3 regions of the Priestia sp. YIM B13486 genome follow, and region 3 is predicted to be linked to each of the others. Evidence: riboswitches for the same ligand, from Rfam matches in the RefSeq annotation. Region 3 holds a riboswitch; each other region holds the start of a gene.
What was found. Region 3 has a riboswitch for lysine ahead of ACFX4G_RS18440 (amino acid permease). Riboswitches for the same ligand answer to the same signal wherever they lie in the genome.
Positions count from the first base shown of each region.

Region 1: another riboswitch for lysine. It lies ahead of lysA (diaminopimelate decarboxylase); the one in region 3 lies ahead of ACFX4G_RS18440 (amino acid permease).
Region 2: another riboswitch for lysine. It lies ahead of ACFX4G_RS03350 (aspartate kinase); the one in region 3 lies ahead of ACFX4G_RS18440 (amino acid permease).

Region 1 covers NZ_JBHZOZ010000002.1:582,179-590,093, reverse strand. The annotation lists gene ACFX4G_RS07155 (DUF1292 domain-containing protein) at 1-134, opposite strand, end outside; gene ACFX4G_RS07150 (PAS domain-containing sensor histidine kinase) at 221-1,945, opposite strand; gene ACFX4G_RS07145 (YckD family protein) at 2,107-2,421, opposite strand; gene ACFX4G_RS07140 (NAD(P)/FAD-dependent oxidoreductase) at 2,495-3,613, opposite strand; gene ACFX4G_RS07135 (CBO0543 family protein) at 3,949-4,461, shown strand; lysine riboswitch at 4,528-4,710, shown strand; gene lysA (diaminopimelate decarboxylase) at 4,856-6,184, shown strand; gene ACFX4G_RS07125 (dicarboxylate/amino acid:cation symporter) at 6,237-7,499, shown strand; gene ACFX4G_RS07120 (hypothetical protein) at 7,638-7,772, shown strand.
Region 2 covers NZ_JBHZOZ010000001.1:654,088-662,002, forward strand. The annotation lists gene sdhA (succinate dehydrogenase flavoprotein subunit) at 1-329, opposite strand, end outside; gene ACFX4G_RS03340 (succinate dehydrogenase cytochrome b558 subunit) at 359-967, opposite strand; gene ACFX4G_RS03345 (YslB family protein) at 1,457-1,984, shown strand; gene ACFX4G_RS03350 (aspartate kinase) at 2,036-3,268, opposite strand; lysine riboswitch at 3,410-3,587, opposite strand; gene uvrC (excinuclease ABC subunit UvrC) at 3,653-5,419, opposite strand; gene trxA (thioredoxin) at 5,644-5,958, opposite strand; gene ACFX4G_RS03365 (electron transfer flavoprotein subunit alpha/FixB family protein) at 6,380-7,360, opposite strand; gene ACFX4G_RS03370 (electron transfer flavoprotein subunit beta/FixA family protein) at 7,394-7,915, opposite strand, start outside.
Region 3 covers NZ_JBHZOZ010000007.1:50,757-58,671, reverse strand. The annotation lists gene ACFX4G_RS18475 (alpha/beta fold hydrolase) at 187-1,008, shown strand; gene ACFX4G_RS18470 (LysE family transporter) at 994-1,635, opposite strand; gene ACFX4G_RS18465 (YqcI/YcgG family protein) at 1,788-2,555, shown strand; gene ACFX4G_RS18460 (cupin domain-containing protein) at 2,530-2,838, shown strand; gene ACFX4G_RS18455 (cysteine hydrolase family protein) at 2,860-3,447, shown strand; gene ACFX4G_RS18450 (GNAT family N-acetyltransferase) at 3,540-4,031, shown strand; gene ACFX4G_RS18445 (hypothetical protein) at 4,135-4,503, shown strand; gene ACFX4G_RS18440 (amino acid permease) at 4,540-5,979, opposite strand; lysine riboswitch at 6,082-6,266, opposite strand; TPP riboswitch at 6,441-6,541, shown strand; gene thiT (energy-coupled thiamine transporter ThiT) at 6,576-7,184, shown strand; gene ACFX4G_RS18430 (ethanolamine ammonia-lyase reactivating factor EutA) at 7,341-7,915, shown strand, end outside.

The sequences.
Region 1 (7,915 bases), on a different contig from region 3:
AAAACTTCTTCAACAAACGCAACAGCAATATAATCGTGCCCTTCAATCGTCATTTTTCCAAGCACTTCAATATCTTGCTCTTGATCATTTTCGTCTAAAATTGTAAAAATCTCTCCCGTTTCAATGCGTTCCATCTTATTCCCTCCTATTTTAACCTCATTATTCGTTCACTAACATGTATTCCCCTTTAGAAAAGGTTTCATGCTTATAAAAGTAGAATCTATTTTTTAAAAGGCAAAAGAATGTCTACGGTAGTTCCTTTTCCAAGTTCACTTACAAAGTTAATTTCTCCTCTATGTTCTCGAATGATCTTATAGCACACCATCAGTCCAAGCCCCGTTCCTTTCTCTTTGGTACTATAAAAAGGTTTTCCTAAATGCTGCATTCTTTCCTGCGTGATGCCTGGCCCCTCGTCGCTAAACCGGATAACAAGGTTCTCCTGATTAAATCTTTTTAGTTGAATCGTTACGGTTCCTCCACTTGGCATAGATTCGACTGCATTTTTAAATATATTGCTAAACACCTGTTTCAACTGATTTTCTTCGCATAATACGAGAGGAAGATGAAGATCAATTTCTTTTTTTACGTGAATTTTCTCTGTAATCCCCTGCACCTCAGCTAGCTTTAAAGTATTCTCTAAAATATCTTGGACATGTTTGTCTTTGTAGGTTTTCGCCTGAGGCTTTGCAAGACTCAAGAACTCATCGGTAATCAATTCAATTCTATCTAACTCATGATTTATCATTTCTACATAGTAAGGCTGACCGCTCGTTTCTCTTAATAACTGCATAAATCCTTTTACCGCCGTCAGAGGGTTTCGAATTTCGTGAGCTATACCAGCCGCTAACTGTCCGACTAAGGAAAGCTGAGCGGATTCACCCAGCAATTTTTCAGTTTTTTTACGTTCTGTAATATCACGAAACAAAACTTGAATGGCCTGCTTTCCCATATAGGGAATAGGAAAGGCAATGGTTTCGGCATCAATCGTATGACCGTCTTTATGAATAAACTTTTCTTCCTGTAGGTCTACAGATTTATTTTCTGTTTTCATTCGATAAATTCGCTGTTTTACCACATCATAGTAATCAGGGTGAACAAACTGATAAACACAAGCTCCTAATACGTCTTGAGGACTTTTGTATCCTAGCGCTTTGGCTCCTGAAGGGTTGATGTAATCAATTTTCCCTTCACTATGAACGATAATCGCTTCCGGCGATAACTCAATCAAGCTTCGGTAACGTTCTTCGCTTTCTTTTAAAGCCGTTTCAGCCTGCTTGCGTGATGTTATATCTCGATAGACAAAAGCAATGCATAGCGGCCAATCATTCATATTTTCAACGCGGAAGAGTGTGACGCTTACATTAATTAAATGACCGTCTTTATGCTGTCTGACCGTCTCAAATTCCGTTTTCGATTCACCTGATTGAATGGTCTTATGAAGTTCGCACACTGGCTCCTTTAAAAACGAAGGTATAATCGGAAGAGGCTTTTGATGAATTTCTTCAAACGTCCAGCCAAATGTATTCTCAAACGCAGGGTTCACTTGAAGCGTTTTCCCTTCTAAGTCAACGACAGCAACAGCATCTGCGTTATGATAAATAAAAGGCTGAACCTGTTCTTTTTTCTCCTGATAACTAGTTATATTCACGCAATGTCCCATAATTTCAGGCTTTTCTGTGTAAGATAAAGGGGTTAAGTTTACTACATAGCGTTTATCATTTATTTGAAGCTCGTACATAAGCTTTTTCTTTTTGTTTAGTGCTTCGAAAAAATGCTCATACGAGACCCATTCTTCTAGAGGTATTTTTTGGTCATGAACGCTTTCACCTTGATACATACTGTAAACAAGATGGTCATCTTTTTGTTTGTAAGCAAATATGATTCCTAGCGCCTCAGCTGAATGATTTTCTGCATGTAATCGGACTATTTTTTTATTTTTGTTCATCGTTCATATTTACCTACCCCTCACTAACATCTTTCCTACTCGTTCTCATTCTCTTAATTTTACATGAGGATTTTAGAATTTACTAGATAAAGAAGCGGATATTTTCCATTCATTCACATAAAAAAAACGCCTGTAAAGGCGCTTTTTTATGTGAATAGGAATTACTTTGAATGATGCATTTTATGACAGTGTCGCTTTGGCACAAAACCATTTTGCTCCATATGCTGATAGCGATTTTCCATATGTGAAGAAATGTTTTGACTCTCCGTTTTGCTTAGCACGCCGTACTCCACATATTTTGAAAGTATTTCTTTCTTTTTTGCTAGCATTTCTTTGTACAGCACGGACAGTTCCTGCTTTTGCTCAGACGTCAACTGCACGTCTTTTATTTCTGGCTGAGGATTGTTTTCCGCTAATACAGGCGTCGCGCTCATAAATAAAAAAGCTGCTGCTGCACTTATCATAATCTTTCGCAAACAATCTACTTCCTTTCATCATATAGTAGTTATAGTTTGCGAACTTCTATTTGTTTTCATTCATTCTGTTTGCTTAAGACTCGATAGCTCCTCCTACATCATAGTCGCTAAGATCAATTTCCATTTCCATTTCAAGTGCTAATTTAGCAAGCTCTGAACCAAGATAAGGACCCGACGTTAAGCCTGAAGCTCCGAGACCATTCGCTACTAGTATTCCTTCGTAAGCCGGAAGAGCTCCAATGACTGGCAAGAATCCTGGAGTAAATGGTCGAAACCCTACCCTTGTTTCTAAGACTGTGCTTTCTGTTAAGCCGGGAGCAATTGATAAGGCCTTTGAAAAAATCTCATGCATCCCCCCAGCAGTTACTCTCAAATCATAGCCCTTGTCGTTTTCATGTGTTGCTCCAATGACAATTTGACCTTGTTCAAATGAAAGAATATATTGGTCGCTTGGAGGCATCACAACGGGCCAGTCTTTTGTATCTACATCAGGGAGATGCAAGTGGACAATTTGCGCTTTTTGAAAGCTTGCTAAAAATTTCACTCCAAGAGGCTCTAGTAATTGATTTGCCCACGCTCCTGCCGTTACGATTGTTGTACTTGCTAGAAGGGTTTGTCCATTTACGGAAACGCCCGTTACTTGATTATTTTCATAAAGTAGTTCTGCGTTTCCTTCTATTATTTTTGCACCGTTTTTCTTCGCTGCATTCACAAGTGCGTTTCGAAGAGCTCTTCCGTTAACGCGAGCGGCTCCACTAATATGAACTGAACTGTATTCTTCCGAAAGAACCGGAAACAAAGCCTGTGTTTCTTTAGCGGATAAACGTGTAATCTCGCCTATTTCAGGAGCTTCTTCCCGACGCTTATATGCTCTTTCTTCCATTTTTTTAAGCTTTTGCTCATCAGTATGTAAGCTAATTGCTCCTACTCGCTTATATCCCGTATCCGTTTCTCCATCTTCTTCTAATTGCTGAATTAATGTTTGATAGTACTTAGCGCCGCCTTTTGCTAAGCGGTACCATGCTTTATTTCGACGCTGCGAAAGCCATGGACAAACAATTCCTGCTGCTGCATCAGTAGCTTGACCTGCATCCTTGCGATCTATCAATGTCACATCTGCTCCTGCTTTTGCTAAATGATATGCTGTAGAAGCTCCAAGTACCCCAGCTCCAACTACGATGTATGTTTTCATACCAAAACACCCTTTTCTTTCTTCTAATATTCTCATGCTATATGTACGCAACTTTAGCATAGCAAAAAAAGAAGTCACATACTAGGCGAAGCTATCTTGAGCTTATTTTTGAGTCTTGCTGACTTTGACATATAGCTCCTTTCATTGTAAACAAAAGCGCAATAAGTTCTTTTACGGGAATTATGGTGAGATGAAGCAAACCACAAATAGTGATCACCCATATTTAACACTGCGCTTACCGCTTTTTTATTATAGTTTCTGAATAAAAAAAGGAAAGAATAAAACCACTATAATATGTAAATAAAAAGAAATAACCATTATTTTAAGGAGAGCGTATGCAATCTTCATTTGTATTATTTTTCATCATTCTTGGTTTACTATTTGGCAAGTGGCGAAGGTATCAAGAATACTATCCTACTTTGCTGTTTTGGGTCACAGGGAATTTGCTTTATGAAGTGCTGCTGTTTCATCACCGCGTATGGGTATTTCACCCTGTAGGTATTGATCACCTTTTTCTACCCGATCACCTAATGGTTTCCCTTGGAATAACTTTAATTATTTATCCGTTTGTTATACCGGTTTTTTTAGGAAGGCTGCCGTTGCATGTAAGCGGCAGGCTGTGGTGGATTCTTTTGTGGGCGCTTTTATTTACTGTGATTGAGTTCATTGCTTATGTTAATCACAGTATCACTCATCATTATGGATGGTCGCTGCTGTGTTCTTTTCTCTTCAACATTGCCACGTTCTCACTTTTAGTCATTCATCAGAAGACAGCACTGGTCGCTTGGATTCTATCTGGAAGCTTCATAGCTTTCTTATTTATTTTTTTTGATATTCCTATGCCTTAACTTTTCATTGACTAGACGGAGGAAAAGGAAATATAATAGGAATTACATTTAAATATAATTTTCCTCTCTGAGAATAGAGGTGCATGAAATCAAGAGTCACTTATTGGAGACTAATGGAGTCTGTGAAGATAAGTAAAAGGGATTTCGTGCCGAAGTATATAAACATCCATTGTGTTCATATACTGGTTCAGTATTGAATAAATGCTGAGCTGTCACAAACCATTTGGTTTGTGGAGAGCTATTGAAGAGATGTTGATGCCTAGAATGTAATAATACTTTATTATTATGAAACCAAGACGCGTGAACATCACTTCACGGGTCTTTTTTGTGTTTTTCTACTGACCATCAAAGTTCAAAGTTATAGTTGAATGATTTAAATGGAGGGATACGGATTATGTACTTACATGGAACGAGTAAAATTAACAGCAGCAATCATTTAGAAATTGGGCAGTGCGATACGGTCGAACTGAAAAAACAATACGGCACTCCCCTATACATCTACGATCAAGAATTAATTGAAACGAAATGCAAGGCCTTCCATTCAGCCTTTCGAAGAAGCGGATTTTCATATCAAATCGCCTATGCAGGGAAAGCATTTCTTTGTATGGAAATGGCTAGCCTTTTAACGAAGCTTGATATGTCACTAGATGTGGTCTCAGGAGGCGAATTATTTACAGCGCTTGAAGCTGGATATCCAGCTGAACGCATTCATTTTCACGGCAATAATAAAACGATTGAAGAAATGGAAATGGCTCTTGATGCGAATATTGGCTGTTTTGTTGTTGATAACTTTACCGAACTTGAAGTTTTGCATGCCTTAGCAGCTGAGCGCAAACAGAAAGCATCTATTCTTCTGCGTGTTACTCCAGGAATTGAAGCCCATACACATGAATATATTATGACCGGACAGGAAGACTCCAAGTTTGGATTTGGTCTTTCCAATGACCAAGCCATGAAAGCGGTAAGTTCTACGTTAGAAAAGCCTTACTACGATCTTTTAGGCATTCATTGTCATATTGGTTCGCAAATTTTTGAAGTAGATGGTTTTTCTCGCGCCATTGATATTTTAACTGATTTCTTATTCAGCATTCGTGATAAAATGGAATTTGAAGTAAAAGTTTTAAACGTAGGTGGTGGTTTTGGTATTCGTTATACCGAAAGCGACTCTCCTCTTCCAGTTGAGTATTATGTAGATGCACTGACAGAAAAGCTAAGCCGCACGTTAACTGAACAGAATTATACCCTTCCAGAAGTCTGGATTGAGCCTGGAAGAAGCATCGTAGGAGAAGCAGGTACAACGCTTTATACAATTGGATCAACGAAGGAGATTCCAGGTGTACGAAAATACGTAGGAATTGACGGCGGTATGACCGATAATATCCGTCCTGCTCTTTACGATGCAAAACATGAAGCTGTCTTGGCTAATAGAGTGACGGATAAAAAAGATGAAACAGTATCAATTGCGGGTAAATGCTGTGAATCAGGAGATATGCTTATTTGGGATATTGATTTACCGCGCGTTAATCAAGGAGATTTATTAGCAGTGTCCTCTACAGGTGCCTACAACTATTCAATGGCTAGCAATTACAACCGTATTCCGCGCCCTGCTGTTGTATTTGTAAAAAATGGAGAAGCTCGTCTTGCTGTAGAGCGAGAAACATACGAAGATTTGGTGCGTAAAGATGTAAAGCCAGTCGTTACTACGTATGCAATGAGCAAATAATAGCTGTTCTTGCGTAGTAAAAAAGCTATTATTGTTTGGAGGAAATCTAACTATGGTTTTAAGTGTATTTAAAACGTACAGATCATCGCTTATTCTGCTTCTCGCTATTTTACTTGGCGGGATAGCAGGATATGCTATTGGCCCCGATGTGGCAGTCGTGAAGCCTTTTGGTGATTTGTTTCTCAATTTAATGTTCATGATTATCGTTCCCCTTGTCTTTTTTAGTGTGGCTTCGGCGATCGCAAACATGAACGAAATGAAGCGTCTTGGTAAAATTATGCTAGGAATTGCCGTTGTGTTTGTCGCCACTGCTGCTGTTTCAGCCGTTTTAGGCTTTTTAGGCGCATCACTTTACAATCCGCTACATAATGTAGATACTTCTGCCATTAAAGAATTGATGGGTGACAGTGAAAATACAGCTGAAAAAATGACGCTTTTAACTCAGCTTGTTAGTACATTTACTGTACCTGATTTTGTTCAGTTATTTTCGAAAGATCACATTTTACAATTAATTGTCTTTGCCGTTATTTTCGGTATTGCTACAACGATGGCTGGCGAAAAAGGACAGCCTATGGCGAAATTTCTGACTTCGGGTCAAGAAGTATCGATGAAGGTTGTTAAAATTGTGATGTACTATGCCCCAATTGGTTTAGGATGCTATTTCGCTACTGTAGTAGGAGAACTTGGACCAAAGATCTTACAAGGGTACGCTAGAGCATTTATTCTTTATTTATTAATTGCAATCGTTTACTATTTCGGTTTCTTTACGCTATATGCATGGATTGCTGGCGGTAAAGCAGGAATTAAGCTGTTTTGGAAAAATGCAGCTGCTCCTTCTATCACCGCTATTGCTACCTGTTCTTCTGCTGCATCTATTCCAGTCAATTTAGATGCAACAAAGAAAATGGGTGTGCCGCTGGATATTGCTGAAACAGTGATTCCACTAGGAGCAAACACGCATAAAGATGGTTCTGTTATCGGTGGTATTCTAAAGATTGTTTTCTTATTCAGTTTGTTTGGCAAAGATATGACGTCTGCTACGAGTATTTTGAGCATTTTAGGCGTAGCCTTTTTAGTTGGAGCCGTAATGGGAGCAATCCCTGGAGGCGGTATGATTGGCGAAATGTTAATCATTACAATTTACGGATTTTCGCCAGAAGTTCTGCCCATTATTGCGGTCATTTCCACAATTATTGACGCCCCTGCTACGCTTTTAAACAGTACGGGAAATACAGTAACAGCGATGCTTGTTACAAGGTTTACAGAAGGAAAAGACTGGATTAACAAAATTATCACCACCGATAAAGTCGCTTAGTAAAAAAGCAAAGGGAACAGTCTTAGTGACTCTCCCTTTGCTTTTTTCGTGTGCAGTAATATCGATAGCGGTGTATAAAGTCTGTACATACGCACATTCTAAAGGTATGTTTCTTAACCGGACTGGAGGTGTCGTCTAATGAGTAACGCTGCAGGAGGTTCAAAGAAAAATCAACCGAATGATGCGAATCACGTAAGCGCAGAAACAAAAGCTCATCAAAAACGTCTTACTGAGCAAAACAAACAAGAGCATCAAGCTGAAGAACGAAAATAAAATGACGTTAAAGAGCGCAGCGCCTGCGTTCTTTAACGTCATTTTATTTTTAGAGAGAACTTCATAACCCTGCTCGTTATGGGGCTATCGTACAACCTCCTTTCGAACTTTTACATATTCTATTAATAGGTTTGTAAAAGGAG
Region 2 (7,915 bases), on a different contig from region 3:
AAACCCTCAGGAGTACGGTTAAACATAACACCCATGCGGTCAAGTAAGTGAATAATACCAGGAGCTGCTTCACACATTGCTTTTACAGGTGGCTGGTTGGCTAAAAAGTCTCCGCCGTACACTGTGTCATCAAAGTGTTCCCATGGTGAATCTCCTTCACCTTTCGTGTTTACGGCTCCGTTGATTCCACCTTGCGCGCAAACTGAGTGAGATCTTTTTACCGGAACTAGTGAAAATAAATCTACTTGCTTGCCAGACTCAGCAATTTTTATTGTTGCCATCAAGCCAGCTAAACCGCCACCGACTACGATGATTTTTCCGTTACTCATCGGAACCCCACTCCTTCAAAACCTTAATTTTATGCAAATGCGAATAATGTACGAACACCTACAAATGTAAGTGCTAAGAAGATTGCTAATGTCACATAAGTTGAAATTCTTTGAGAACGTGGTGTTACAGTTAACCCCCAGCTAACTCCAAATGACCATAGACCGTTTGCAAAGTGGAAGATCGTAGATACAACACCAACTATGTAGAATGCAAGCATTGCCGGGTTGCTTAAAATTCGTTCCATCATTTGAAAATCTACTTCTTTTCCAAGCGCAGCTTGTATTCTGGTTTCCCATACGTGCCATGTGATGAAGATAAGTGTGATTACACCTGAAACACGCTGAAGGATAAACATCCAGTTACGGAAAAAACCGTAGTTGTTAACGTTTGTTTTAGCAGTGAATGCGATGTAAAGACCGTATATTGCGTGAAAAACGATTGGTAAGAAAATAATGAAAATTTCTAGAGCATAGCGGAAAGGTAAGCTCTCCATGAAGTGAGCTGCTTGATTAAATGATTCTTCTCCCTTTGTCGCGAAATGATTCACAACTAAATGCTGTGTTAAGAAAATCCCGATTGGTATTACCCCAAGTAATGAATGGATTCTCCGATATTGAAACTCTCTGTTTGCCGCCATCTGCGTAGACCCCCCTTAGTTAAATGAACATAGTTTGTGAAGAACTTTCTTACTCCCACTAGACAAATAGATTAATCGTGAATACAGGAAATGAAAACCTTTGCATTTCCTAATAAAGTATGTGACAGGTTAATTTTACTCCCATCGATTAAGAGCGTCAAGGCAAGATGTTTAAATCTTCTATAAAATATAAATTTATAAAATTTTATATTTGTTAACGCTTACTGTATTGATGTTACAGATTTTTTCTTTCTATTATAATATTGCTTGCCACAAATAAGTAAGCGTTTACTTTATGCTTTTATTGTAAACAAGTTCACAAAACATTTACACAGGTAAAAGTACCCTTTTAAAAGGTATATTATGGATTTTCCATCTTTGCATCTAACTCTTTTTACCATAATAAAGATCCTCTTACATTTTATTAAAAAAATGCGTGAGAGGTTTTTTAGATTTGTATATAATAGTAGTAAAGAAAGAGGGGAAAGCATGAGCAATTTACAAACAGAATCACAGCAAGAACTTGAAGAGACGATGGAAACATCAGAACCTAATGTCACAGCTGAAACAGAGAGAACTCTTGATCACGTTTCATATTTCGGATACAGCCTTTTGCGTGACGTGTTAATTCCAGAGCTTCTTGGAGACGAAACGAATACCATTTCATACTGGGCAGGAAAACACCTTGCGCGGAAATACCCATTAAATACAATGGATGAAATCATCGCTTTTTTTAAAGCAGCTTCCTGGGGCACACTGACGCTTGCAAAAAAAGATAAATATTCACTCGAGCTTGAGTTATCAGGTGATGTGGTCAGCAAAAGATTTCAGCAGGAAACTTGTTCGTTTCATCTTGAGTCAGGATTTGTGGCTGAACAGATTCAGCGTCAAAACAACTGCCTAACAGAAGCCTACTTAACACATAAAGAAAAGAACGGAAAAGTGCTGATTTCCGTGCAGTGGGACCGAAAAGATATCTTACCTACCGAAACACGCGCGGAGCGTTATAAAAAGTAGGAAATACGTATATATAAAAGACGTGGAGATACCACGTCTTTTTTCTCTTCTTTATACTTGCACTGCTTGCTGCTCTTCTAATTCAAATGCTACGTGAAGCGTCTCAACAGCTTTTACCATATCAGCATGCGGTACAACTGTAGATACTTTAATTTCAGACGTGCTGACCATCTTCACTTCAATTTTCTCTCCTGCCAGCACTTCAAACATTTCGGCTGCAACGCCTGGATTAGAAATCATGCCAGAGCCGACAATTGATACTTTAGCCAAACCGCTTTCATGTTCAATACGCGTATATCCCAAAGTAGATTTATACTCTTTTAAGACGGCAAGAGCGGCGTCTACGTCTACGGTTTTAATAGAAAATGAGATAGAGAGACGATTATTAGCCGTTACGTTTTGAATAATAATGTCCACATTTAACTGTTCTTTTGCTAATGCTGTAAAAATAGTAGAAAGAGTTTGCAACTCGTTGTTTAACCCTTCAATTGTCACTCGTGAAATATTATCTTCAAACGCAATTCCTCTTACGACTAAGTTTTGTTCCATTGAAACTTCCTCCTCAACAATCGTTCCATTCTCGTTTTCTAAGCTTGAACGCACTTCTAGCGGTACCTGATAATTTTTTGCAAACTCAACAGCGCGCGGATGCAGCACCCCTGCTCCCAAATTAGCTAATTCTAACATTTCGTCATATGAAATAGAGTGAAGCTTACGAGCATCTTCTACATAGCGCGGATCTGTCGTAAACACTCCTGTTACATCTGTATAAATATCACATTTTGCAGCTTTTAATGCTGCGGCAAGAGCTACTGCCGTCGTGTCAGAGCCGCCTCGACCTAATGTTGTAATGCTACCATCTTCTGAACAGCCTTGGAATCCAGCTACTACTACGATTCGGCCTCTATCTAATTGGCTTTGAATACGAGTCGTGTCAATGTGCTGGATTCGTGCATTGCTGTGAACTGCTTCCGTCTGGATACCAGCTTGCCAACCTGTTAGCGAAGTTGCTTCATACCCTTTATATTGAAGGGCCATTGTTAACAGGGAAATCGTTACTTGTTCTCCAGTTGTAAGAAGCATATCCATTTCGCGTTTGCTTGGACTGTCCGTAATATCACTTGCTAATTTCACCAGTGCATCTGTAGTTTTGCCCATTGCCGATACAACAACAACTACTTGGTTACCGCGCTCTGCTTCTTGAATAACACGGTTTGCTACATGTTGGATACGTTCAACAGAACCAACAGATGTTCCACCAAATTTTTGAACGATTAATGCCATAATTTTGTTCATTCCTTTTCAATAAATTTGCATATGCAGGATGATGAGAAGCTAAATTTTTTTACTCAGACAATAAAAAAAGCAATGAGATGAGCTCTCATTGCTTAACGAACGAAAATTATAAAACATAACCGTCCACTGCCGTGAGATAGCTCTCCAAGAATCTACATCTTGACAATCCTACGTTTATTCAACGCAGAACCAGCAATCATTACTATGAGGTAATGTTCACTTCGGCAAATTTCCCTTTCCACATCATTCATAAGAGCTCATACCCTTCCTGATACGTACTGATTAAATTTGCACCTCTATCTTCACTTCATTTGATGAAGTGTCGTATGAAATTAGTTAATAGCTTATCAAATATGTTCTATTATTTCAAGACTATTTTTGCAATGTTTCATAAATTTTTTCAGCGATGTTTTGAGGAACACCTGAATTTCGAATATCATCAACCGTTGCTTCTTTCAATTTTTTCACCGAACCAAAATACTTTAACAAAGCTTTTTTACGCTTTTCGCCCACTCCCGGAATATCGTCCAGAACAGACTGAAAAGCGGACTTAGAGCGCACTTGACGGTGGAAGGTAATCGCAAAGCGGTGAACTTCATCTTGAATTCGCTGAAGCAAATAAAATTCTTGACTATTGCGTTCAAGCGGTATGATTTGAGGAGGCTCACCAATCATCAGGTTGGAGGTTCTGTGCTTATCATCTTTGACAAGACCTGCTGTAGGCACTAAAAGTCCCAATTCATTTTCGAGAACGTCCTGTACTGCAGCTAAATGCCCTTTGCCTCCATCTACAACAATTAAATCTGGAAGCGGAAGACCCTCTTTTAACGCTCTGGAATACCGTCTGCGAACGACTTCTCTCATGGAACTGTAATCATCTGGTCCCTTTACGGTCTTAATTTTATATTTGCGATATTCTTTCTTTTCCGGTTTCCCATCAACAAAAACAATCATCGCAGAAACGGGATCTGTCCCTTGAATATTTGAATTATCAAATGCTTCAATCCGATAAGGAGCGGCAATTCCAAGCTCTTCTCCTAACCGTTCAACTGCGCCAACCGTGCGCTCTTCATCTCGTTCAATTAAATAGAATTTTTCACCGAGCGCAATTTTTGCATTTTTACACGCAAGTTCTACTAACTCTTTCTTTTTGCCTCGCTTTGGATGCTGAACCTCTACTTCTACTAATTTCTCAGCCAACTCTGCATCAATCGTTGCTGGAACCATTACTTCTTTTGGCTTAATATTTTTGGCATAAAACTGACCGATAAAAGTTAAGAAATCTTCTTCTGGCTCTTTATAAAAAGGAAACATAGAAACTTCTCGCTCAATTAATTTCCCTTGGCGAATAAAGAAAACTTGAACACACATCCAGCCTTTATCATAAGAATAGCCAAACACATCTCGATTAACAAAATCATTAAACGTTACTTTTTGCTTTTCCATTGTCGCTTCGATATGAGCAATTTGATCTCGATATTCTTTAGCCCGTTCAAAGTCAAGTTCTTCTGAAGCTTTTAACATTTTTTCAGTTAATTCTGTTTTGACATGCTCATATCCACCATTTAAAAACCGCGTGATATTTTCAATAATTTGTTTGTTTTGCTCTTCTTTTACTTCTTTTACGCAAGGAGCTAGGCATTGCCCGATATGGTAATACAAACAAGGTCTGTCTGGCATGGTAGAGCACTTTCTTAATGGATAAATGCGATCAAGAAGCCGCTTTGTTTCATTTGCAGCTTGAACGTTAGGATAAGGCCCGAAGTATTTCCCTTTATCTTTTTTTATTTTTCTTGTAATAACAAGTCGGGGCTGCTTTTCAGCTGTAATCTTAATAAAGGGATAACCCTTATCATCTTTAAGCATGATATTGTATTTTGGATCATGCTTTTTAATTAAATTCATTTCTAAAATAAGTGCTTCTAAATTAGAAGATGTGACGATATATTCAAAATCGACAATGTCGTTTACAAGTCGAAGCGTCTTTCCGTCATGAGATCCGGTAAAGTAGGAGCGCACTCGATTTTTTAATACTTTTGCTTTTCCTACGTAAATGACCGTTCCATATTTATCTTTCATCAAGTAACAGCCGGGCTGATCCGGTAAAATAGCCAGCTTTTCTTTTAAATAATCGTTCATATTTTTCTCCTTCCTCTTCTCTTACTCTGTCCATCTATACATTCGCTTATGAAGCGTAACCTACATTCTTTCCTGCCCTACAATACATGCACATAAGCCGGATTTATGGCGGTGTTCCTTACATCTAGTATAAAACAAACGAACGCATATTCGCTAAATAAAAGTATTCCCAAAAGAGAAAAAGTGGAGAAAAAGAAAAAACCTAGCCTGAGCTAGGTTTTGACTTACGCGTGTTTATTAATTAATTCTGTTAATGCTTCTTTTGGTTGGAAACCAACTACTTGATCAACTTTCTCTCCATCTTTAAATAATACTAAAGTTGGGATACTCATAACACCAAATTTTCCAGCCGTTTCTTGGTTTTCATCAACGTCTACTTTCACGATTTTAACTTTATCGTTAAGTTCGCCATCGATTTCTTCAAGAACTGGAGCAATCATTTTACAAGGGCCACACCATGGTGCCCAAAAGTCAACAAGCACTAGGCCTGATTTAATTTCATCTGTAAAGTTTTTATCTGTAGCATGTGCAATAGCCATTTTAATTCCTCCTAAATATATGCAATATCCAAATTCTACTCACAGTATATCACCTTCAAATAAGGTTTGCTAACTTTTTGCTTACATTTATACTGTTTATTCTCCGCTCTAGTTTGTACAATTCACATAAAAACATACGTAGAAAATTTCGTTTTCCATGAGGCTGAGACATAACGAAATGAATCCTATCTAAAGACGAACGAATAGTATACAAGGGCTGAACCGCTTGCGACACCGCAGATGATTTCTGTGTAAGACTTCGCTTTCTGCAGGAGTCTTCGCCTTGCCCTCCAATCAACTGCTAGAAAGACCCACACACATGAAACCTGCGTTTACCCTAACAAAAAAACGAACCACTAATCAAACATCTTGATCAATGGTTCATTTTTCACTTCGTCTAAAATCCTTTTGTCTCAGCCTCTTACGCAGACTGTACTTTCAGCTTTTTGAATTCTTCCGTTAGCAGAGGCACCACTTCAAATAAATCTCCAACGATTCCGTAATCAGCTACTTTAAAAATATTCGCCTCAGGATCTTTGTTAATGGCAACAATAATTTTTGAATTTGACATGCCGGCCAAATGCTGAATGGCTCCCGAGATTCCGCAGGCAATGTATAAATCTGGTGTGACTACTTTGCCCGTCTGACCGATCTGAAGAGAATAGTCGCAGTAATCTGCATCGCACGCTCCCCGAGACGCCCCAACAGCTCCATTTAACACGTCCGCTAGTTCTTGGAGAGGTCCAAAACCTTCCGTGCTTTTTACACCTCGACCACCTGCAATCACGACTTTTGCTTCGGATAAATCAACCCCTTGCGTTGCTTTCCGTACAACTTCTTTTACAACTGTACGCAGGTTTTTGATTTCAACATTTAAATCCTCTACATCGCCTGTACGTCCCTCATCTTTTGCAAGCGGTGAAATATTATTTGGACGAATCGTGACAAACGTAAAAGCATCGGTCATGATTTTCTTTTCAAATGCTTTACCAGAATAAATTGGGCGGGTGAAGACTACTTGATCCCCTCCAACTTCTACATCCGTCACATCTGAGATAAGTCCTTTGTCTAAGCGAGCTGCCAGTTTTGGCGCTAGGTCTTTGCCAAGAGCCGTATGGCCAAATACGATAGCTTCAGGTTGTTCACTTTCAATGATGGCTAATAACGCCTGAGCATAACCATCCGATGTGTAAGCAGCTAAATCTTCATGCTCCGTCACAACAACTTTATTCGCTCCGTATGCAATAAGCTCTTCACTTAAAGCTTTTACGTCCTTTCCTACTAACGCTGCAACAATTTCCCCACCGTCAGCTACAGTAGACGCTGCGGAAATCGCTTCAAACGATACGTTTCGTAATCCCCCATCACGTGCTTCTCCTAGAACTAACACTTTGCGTCCCATTGCAATACCCCCATTGTTTTAACTTTTGACTTATTAAATGACTTTTGCTTCTTTATGCAGTAAATTGACCAGTTCTATCACTTGATCTTTTATATCTCCTTGTAGTACGCGTCCTGCGTCTTTTTTCGGAGGCAAATAAATTTCAATTGTCTTTGTTTTTGCTTCTACATCATCTTCATCTAAATCTAAATCATCCAATTCCACTTCAACCAACGGTTTCTTCTTCGCTTTCATAATCCCTGGAAGAGATGGATAGCGAGGTTCGTTAAGTCCCTGCTGAGCTGTTACTAAAAGAGGAAGCGACGTTTCGATAACCTCGGAATCACCTTCCACATCGCGTACAACAGTCACTTTTTCACCTTCGATATCCAATTTTGTAATCGTCGTAATATAAGGGATTTCTAACTGTTCTGCTACGCGCGGTCCCACTTGGCCCGAACCTCCGTCAATCGCTACGTTTCCTGCCAAAATTAAGTCAGGAGATTGTTCTTTTAAGTACTGTGCCAGCAGCCTAGAAGTCGTGTACTGATCGCCATCTTCTATGTCATCTTCCGT
Region 3 (7,915 bases):
CTTTACTACTTTTTTTGTCTAATATTTTTAAATTAAACTATGTTCTAAATAAACAATATAAAAGAATTTCCCTACTCCTTATCCCAGATAAACATTATACACCTCCTACACAAGCCTCTAAGAAACTTTTGAATGTTCCAATTGTCCTACACATATATATATAAGACCCACTAGGAGGTGTTATAGATGAACTACTTTATTCACGTAACTCCTAAGACTAAACTTTTTGTTCGAGATATTGGAAAAGGGGAACCCGTTCTTTTCCTTCACGGGTGGCCGGTTAACGCTAAAATGTACGAATACCAATTTACAACGTTGCCGGCCCGAGGTATTCGATGTATCGCTCCTGATCTTCGGGGATTCGGAAAATCAGATGCACCTTTCACCGGCTATTCTTATAATCAATTAGCGGATGATATTCGCATGTTAGTAGAAAGACTTGAGCTTAAAAATTATACGCTCGTAGGCTTTTCTATGGGGGGAGCCATTGCTATTCGATATATGAGCAGACATTTAGGATATGGCGTGAAGAAGTTAATTTTATTAGGGGCAGCGGCTCCAAGCTTTATTCAAAAAACTGATTTTCCATATGGACTTCCTTCTGAAGAAGTAAATACAATTATTCAAAATACGTATAGAGATCGTCCTAACATGCTTGAAGAGTTTGGGAAAAAGGTTTTTAATCAGCCTACCAGCTCAGCCTTTAGAGGATGGTTTCAAGATTTAGGTTTAGAGGCATCCGGTCATGGAACGATTAAAACTGCGGTGTCTTTACGAGACGAAGACTTACGGGAAGATTTGAGTCAAATTTTTACTGAGACATATATATTACACGGAAAAAAAGATCAAATTTGTCCATTTGATCTTGCAAAAGTTATGAATCGTCATATTTCATTTTCTACACTTCTTCCATTTGAAAATAGTGGACACGGTCTTTTTTATGATGAACGTGAGAAAGTAAATGACACTCTTATTGAACTCATCGCTAAAAGCTCAGCCTATAAGTAAGGATATACATTTAAAACCGAATTGGCAGCCAAATAAAAAAAGTAAAAAACCTGCACCTAACGTAATAAAGCGAAGAAGCTTAGGCGTGATAAATTTTCTTGTAAAATGAATGCTGCTGGCAATATTTAAATTCCAAAGAAGGATGCCAAAGATAATAAAGAAACTGTGAAAAAAGACAGATAGCCACGTTTGACTTTGGAGGCTTTCGCTTAAGCTTGACCCAAATACACCAAACCAAAACACAATATTTAAAGGATTCATAAGAGCAATGAAGAAACCTGTAAAAAACGACTTATCTCTTTTAATAGAGGGTTTATTTACATCTATTGAAAAGGAACGAGAAACAGCTTGTTTCATACTTTGAAAGCCAACAAATGTGAGCATGACAAAACCAGTTGCATACAGGGTAACAGTAACAGCCTGCATCTGCACAAAAGGCGTTAACCCTATTAAAATGAGGAGCATAAATAAAATGTCGGCCGTCATGCCCCCTAAACCAACTAGCCAAGAAGCCCAAAAACCTTTCGTCAGCCCTTTTTTAATCATCTCTATATTAATTGGACCTACCGGTGCTGCGAGACTAATACCTAGAATTATTTGTTTTATAGCAATCAAAAACCACTCCACAAACACAGCCTCCTTTCTAACTTGTCCAATAGTAGCTTATATATATATAGATTAGAGTTTTATAATTTAGAAGTGGCATTTAGTTAAAAATGCTCATAAACTTTCTTTTCTTTAATACACATGTAACGTTAAGTTCCATAAGGAGGGTTTTAATGGCATCAAAAATGCTTTTTCGAGCCAATGAGATTTTAGAGTCAACGCATGTCCCGTTTTGGGGAAAAGATGCTTTTCAATATTTCCAAAGCGATATATTATCAGAAGAAAATCCATTTCCTTGTATATTAGGGGTAGAAGGCTTTAAAAAAGATTTACTGCGGTTTTCATTTGTGACTACTCCTTATAACTACCAAGATATTAGGAATGCAGCGTCGGCACTTAGAGAATACATAGATACTTTTAAAACCATAGGTCGCTATACATCCTTTGTGTTATTCTTTAAGCCTGAACATAAAGAACGTTCAATGGAAGAGTACGAAACGATGTTTTGGGATACGCTGACGTTTCTTCATCAAATTGATCAAAAGACATGGCCGCAAGACATTCCAAAAGATCCAAAAGATCCATTATGGGAATTTTGCTTTCACGGAGAACCTATTTTTGTCGTCTGTAATACGCCTGCTCATTCTTTACGTAAAAGCCGTAAGAGCAGAGGATTTATGATTACATTTCAGCCTCGATGGGTGTTTGAAGGTATGACAGGAGATTCAAAAATAGGGCGGCACGTACAAAAGGTGGTCCGCGATCGGTTAAAAACATATGATGACGTATCAGCTCACCCTGAGTTAGGGTGGTATGGACAGCAGGAAAACCGAGAGTGGAAGCAATATTTTTTACACGATGATAACAACTATACTACCGGACAGTGTCCGTTTAAATTAAAAAGGAGTGAGCAGCATGGACGTAAAAAAAGCCTCTATTAAAAAAGGAGTTGGCGGAAAGTTTGAAGAAGTAATTAAAGAACTGCTTCCGGCGTATACTGGATACGTTGAAGTACAGCACGATATTGCTTTTCAAACGCACCCATCTCATACCCATCCAACTGATGAAATTCTTCATATACTTGAAGGATCTATTTACTTTACAGTTGAACATGATACGGTTCTATGTCAGGCAGGAGATCGAATACATTTACCGAAACAAACGGTTCATTCCTCAAAAGCCGGTCCTGATGGGTGCACATACGTTATTTCCATTTTAAAATAAAGACGAAAGAAGATGATGCTTATGGTACGTTCCCGGCCAGTGCTGCTGCTTATCGATGTACAAGAAGGGTTTTATTCACCACAGTGGGGGGAAAGAAATAATCTAGATGCAGAAAAACATATGCTGACGCTACTGCAAGCATGGAGGCGCCAAAATTATCCTGTCATTCACGTACAGCATGCATCAGAAAATCCAGATTCTCCTTTACACCCAAGTTCGAAGGGGTTTCAGTTCAAAGAAGGGTTTGGTCCACAAGAAGACGAATACTTCATTCGCAAACACGTGAACAGCTGCTTCATTGGAACAGAGCTAGACAGTTATTTAAAAGCAAATGGCTATGATACGCTTATCTTAATAGGACTAACTACTAATCACTGCGTTTCTACGACTGCCCGCATGGCTGGAAATCTAGGGTACAGAACGTACGTTGTAAACGATGCAACAGCTTGCTTTGATTGTATGTCATACGATGGAAAAACAAGGCTTCCTGCAGAAGATGTACATACATTCGCACTGTCTTCTTTGCATGAGGAGTTTGCAACGGTCGTTTCTACAAAAGAGACACTTCAAGTTCTTCAAACCTTTCAATATGCTCAAAATCATAACTGATGTGCATGCACACATCGGTTTTTTTTATGTAGATTATGTTTCTTAAAAGAAGTAAAATAAAGATAATTCTATACTATAAGGAGTTTGTACATATGATCATTCGTTATGCTAAAGAAGAAGATTTACCTATGCTTGTTGAAATTTATAATCAGTCCGTTCAAACAAGTGCTGCTACTTTTGACTTAACGCCTGTAACGGTAGAACAAAGAAGGGGCTGGTTTAATAATCATATTAGCAATGAACTTTTTCCGCTTATTGTCGCGGAAAAAGATGGGGTAGTAGCGGGCTATGCTTCGCTTTCTTCTTATCGAGATAAAGAAGCGTACATTCAAACGGTTGAGCTATCGATTTATATTGATAAAAATCAGCAGGGGTATGGCATTGGAAAACAGCTTATGAAGCGGATTTTGGAATTGGCTAAAGAACTCAACCATCACGTTGTCATTTCAGGGATTACAAAAGGGAATGATATCAGTATCAAAATGCATGAGCAATTTAATTTTACATTTTGCGGAGAATTTAAAGAAGTAGGCTGGAAATTCGATCAGTGGCAAGATGTGCTTTTTTATCAGCTTATTTTATAAGATGTATGACACCTTTACACATTGTAACGTTTTAGTTTCATGTGTAAAGGTTATTAAAATAATAAGTCATTTTATTATTTTAATACGAAAGGTGTTAGCTATCATGAATACACATTTTCAATATCAGCATATAAGAGCTATTCCAAAAAGATGGTCCAAAAAAGAACTGCATATCCAGCTGAATAGAATCAAACACAATTCTGAACTATCTACTATAACAGCAGATCCGCTTTTTCATCTGTTACAATGTACTCGTTCGGGCCTTCAAACTAAGCAAGAAATCATAGACTACATCCAAAGCATTCCTACTCATCAACTTCCATCTTTTGTAACCCATTTAAGCAGGTTAATTCAGCATATTTATTATATAGAAGCTGCTGATTACTGCAATCGTCCCCTCAAAGGTTATATGCTTGTTATGAAAAAACAGCCCGCCTATATATCTCTACATTTTGCTGATCAGATCACATAAAAAAAGCTCTCTATTCTTTTGAATAGAGAGCTTTTTTTATTCGTATTTTTTCACTGTTACTTGGCATTCTTTTAGCGGAATAAGTTTTGACTTTTTCGTCCATTTGTATCCTAACCAAACAATTAAGAATAAAGGAAGTCCGATATAAGAAACAAGTACACCGTACCAGTCAATCGAATCACCCATAAACGCCGAATAGTTTTGACCTAAAATAACAACAGCACATAAAATAAAGGCAAAGATAGGACCAAACGGGAAAAGTTTTGCATGATATGGAAGTTCACTCAAATCATGACCTTGGGCAACAAATGCTCTTCTAAAACGATAGTGGCTGATTGCAATTCCTAACCAAGCAATAAAACCAGACATACCAGAAGCGTTAAGTAACCATGTGTATACCGCACCGTCTCCAAAAAATGAAGCACCAAATGCAAGTGTACCGACAAGTGCCGTTGCGATTAAGGCATTAACTGGAACGCCTCGTTTATTCACTTTTGCTAAGAACCTTGGTGCTTTTCCATCTTTCGCTAAGTTCCACAGCATACGCGTAGAAGCATACATACCTGAGTTACCAGCAGATAAAACGGCTGTTAAAATAACGGCATTGATAGCCGATGCCGCAAACGCCAGACCTGCTCGTTCGAATATTAGAGTAAACGGACTTACCCGCACATCATCACTTGCTAATGAATCCGCTGTGTATGGAATAAGCATTCCAATAACAAAAATAGCTAAAATATAAAATAACAAGATGCGCCAGAAGACTTGTTTAACTGCGCGAGGAACCGTTTTTTCCGGATCTTCACTTTCTCCAGCCGCGACCCCAAGCAACTCTGTTCCTTGGAATGAAAAACCAGCAGCCATAAAAATACCTAGTACAGTAAAGAATCCACCGTGAATCGGTCCATCACCAAGCGTGAAGTTTTTAAAACCTGGTGCTTCATTGTTAAAGATACCAAAAATCATCATAATACCAATAACTAAAAAGATGATAACTGTTACTACTTTAATTAACGAAAACCAAAATTCAGATTCACCAAATCCTTTTACAGAAAGGTAGTTAAGCCCAAACATAATTAATAAAAACAGGGCACTCCATAAAATAGAAGAAGAGTTTGGGAACCAAAATTTCATAATAAGGGCTCCAGCGGATAATTCAGCTGCAATCGTAATAGCCCAGTTATACCAGTAGTTCCAGCCGAGAGCGAAACCAAAGGATGGATCTACAAAACGAGACGCATACGTACTAAATGAACCAGCTTCAGGCATATAAGCTGCGAGCTCTGCTAGGCTGGTCATCAAAAAGTAAACCATGACGCCAATGATAGCGTAAGCTAAAAGCGCTCCCCCAGGTCCTGCTGTGTGAATTGCTCCACCACTTGCTAGGAATAAGCCGGTTCCGATGGCTCCTCCTAATGAAATCATCGTTAAGTGGCGAGATTTCAACCCACGTTTTAATTCTTGCTGCTCTTGCATAGATAAATACTCCTTTCGAATGTACGGAAAGAGACGGGATAACATAAAAAAAGCCCGCAGTATATGTGCGCGCTTTTAAATCTGAAAACCGCGTCAACCTTCCGTGAAGATAGCTCTTCACATCACTCGCATGATGTGACAGTTCTGTTCCTGTTCGGAGACAGCCCCAGCTTAAATCAACCGAGAAGTGATCTAAACTTCGGCAATTTTTCCTTTCAAGCAACATCCTCAATGTTCTCTGCATTTCCGTTACTTTACTATTAAAAACTGCGACCTCTACCTCATCGATTAGGATGAGGGTTTTTTATATTCAATTGACATAAAAGAAGTATAACAAATACTAAAACGATTGTCATTATAAAAAATAGATTCAGAAAATAGAAACATCTTTGAAATCTCTCGAATCTATTTTGTTACATATGGTATAATGAATGTTGTCATAATACTACATAAATATCCGAACGTACCACAGGGGGAGCCGCCGTGCTGAGAGTGAACGAAATGTTCAGACCCTTAGAACCTGTTAGTTAACGCTAGCGTAGGAATGTGGGAATAGTAGCATATCTATTTGCTTACTCCTGTGTAAACCGTTTGATATGAATGATTCAAAAACAGGAGTGAGAAACGTGAATAAAGCATTACCTTTACAGGCTAAAATTGAAATAGCTATTTTTGCAGCATTAGCACTTCTACTTGATCTTTTGCCTTCCATTAAGATTGCAACGGCTGTGAGTATTTCGTTCTCCATGGTGCCCATTTTTATTATGTGCTTTCGCTGGGGAGTAAAAGGCGGGGCTCTATCTGGTCTATTATGGGGGCTGTTGCAGTTGGCAACAGGAACGGCTTATATTTTAACAGCGCTACAAACGTTTATTGAATATATTGTGGCTTTTGCTTTTATAGGTTTTGGAGGTGTTTTTTCGCAATCTATTAAAACAAATTTAGCTAACAATAACAGATCAAAAGCTTTTGTTTTGATTGTTTTATCCCTTGTTATCGGCAGCTTCGCACGGTATTTCTGGCACTTTATTGCGGGCATTATTTTTTGGGGATCATATGCGCCAAAGGGTATGTCCGCTCTATGGTATTCTTTTTCAATGAACGGTATTTCAATGGTAGGGTCACTAATAGCCTGCTTAATCATTCTTTCACTATTAATTCCATCCGCATCAAGAATGATTGTAACTAAATCACACTCATCATAAGCAAAAAGACTAAATCTACCAAGATTTAGTCTTTTTTGTCATTTGTCACCTTTGTTTACACAAAAGTGTGTCAGGTTTGATAACATAGTTAGTGAAATATTCAAAAAACTGTTTTATGATAATCACCATATTCAAACGAGATAAGGGATTGATAGCATGCTACAGAAATGGATAACGAGCATAGGTTTAGATATTGGAACAAGCACAACAAAATTGATTGTAAGCAAGCTGTTAATAGCAAATCAACAAAATCAATTTACGCTGCCAGGCTGTCAAATTATTGATCGTCGCGTAACGTATGTAAGTTCTATCTATACAACCCCTATGCTAAACGATGTTGAAATCGATGTTCAAAGATTAACGGTACTACTAGAACAAGAGTATAAGAACGCAGGAATCTCCTTAGATCAAGTGGAGGCAGGTGCTGTGATCATCACAGGAGAAACGGCCAGAAAGCAAAATGCAGAAAGTATCGTTCACTATCTAGCCGAACATGCTGGAGATTTTGTTGTTGCAACAGCCGGTGCTGACTTGGAAGGAATATTGGCGGCAAAAGGATCAGGAGCAATCCAACATTCCGCTGAAACAAATGCAGTAATTGCCAATATTGATGTAGGAGGAGGCACCGCTAACATCACTTTATGTCAAAACGGAAAAGTGATCGAAACGTTTACGCTGCATGTAGGTGGAAGATTAATTCGGCTGAATTCAGACGGCTTTGTTACCTACGT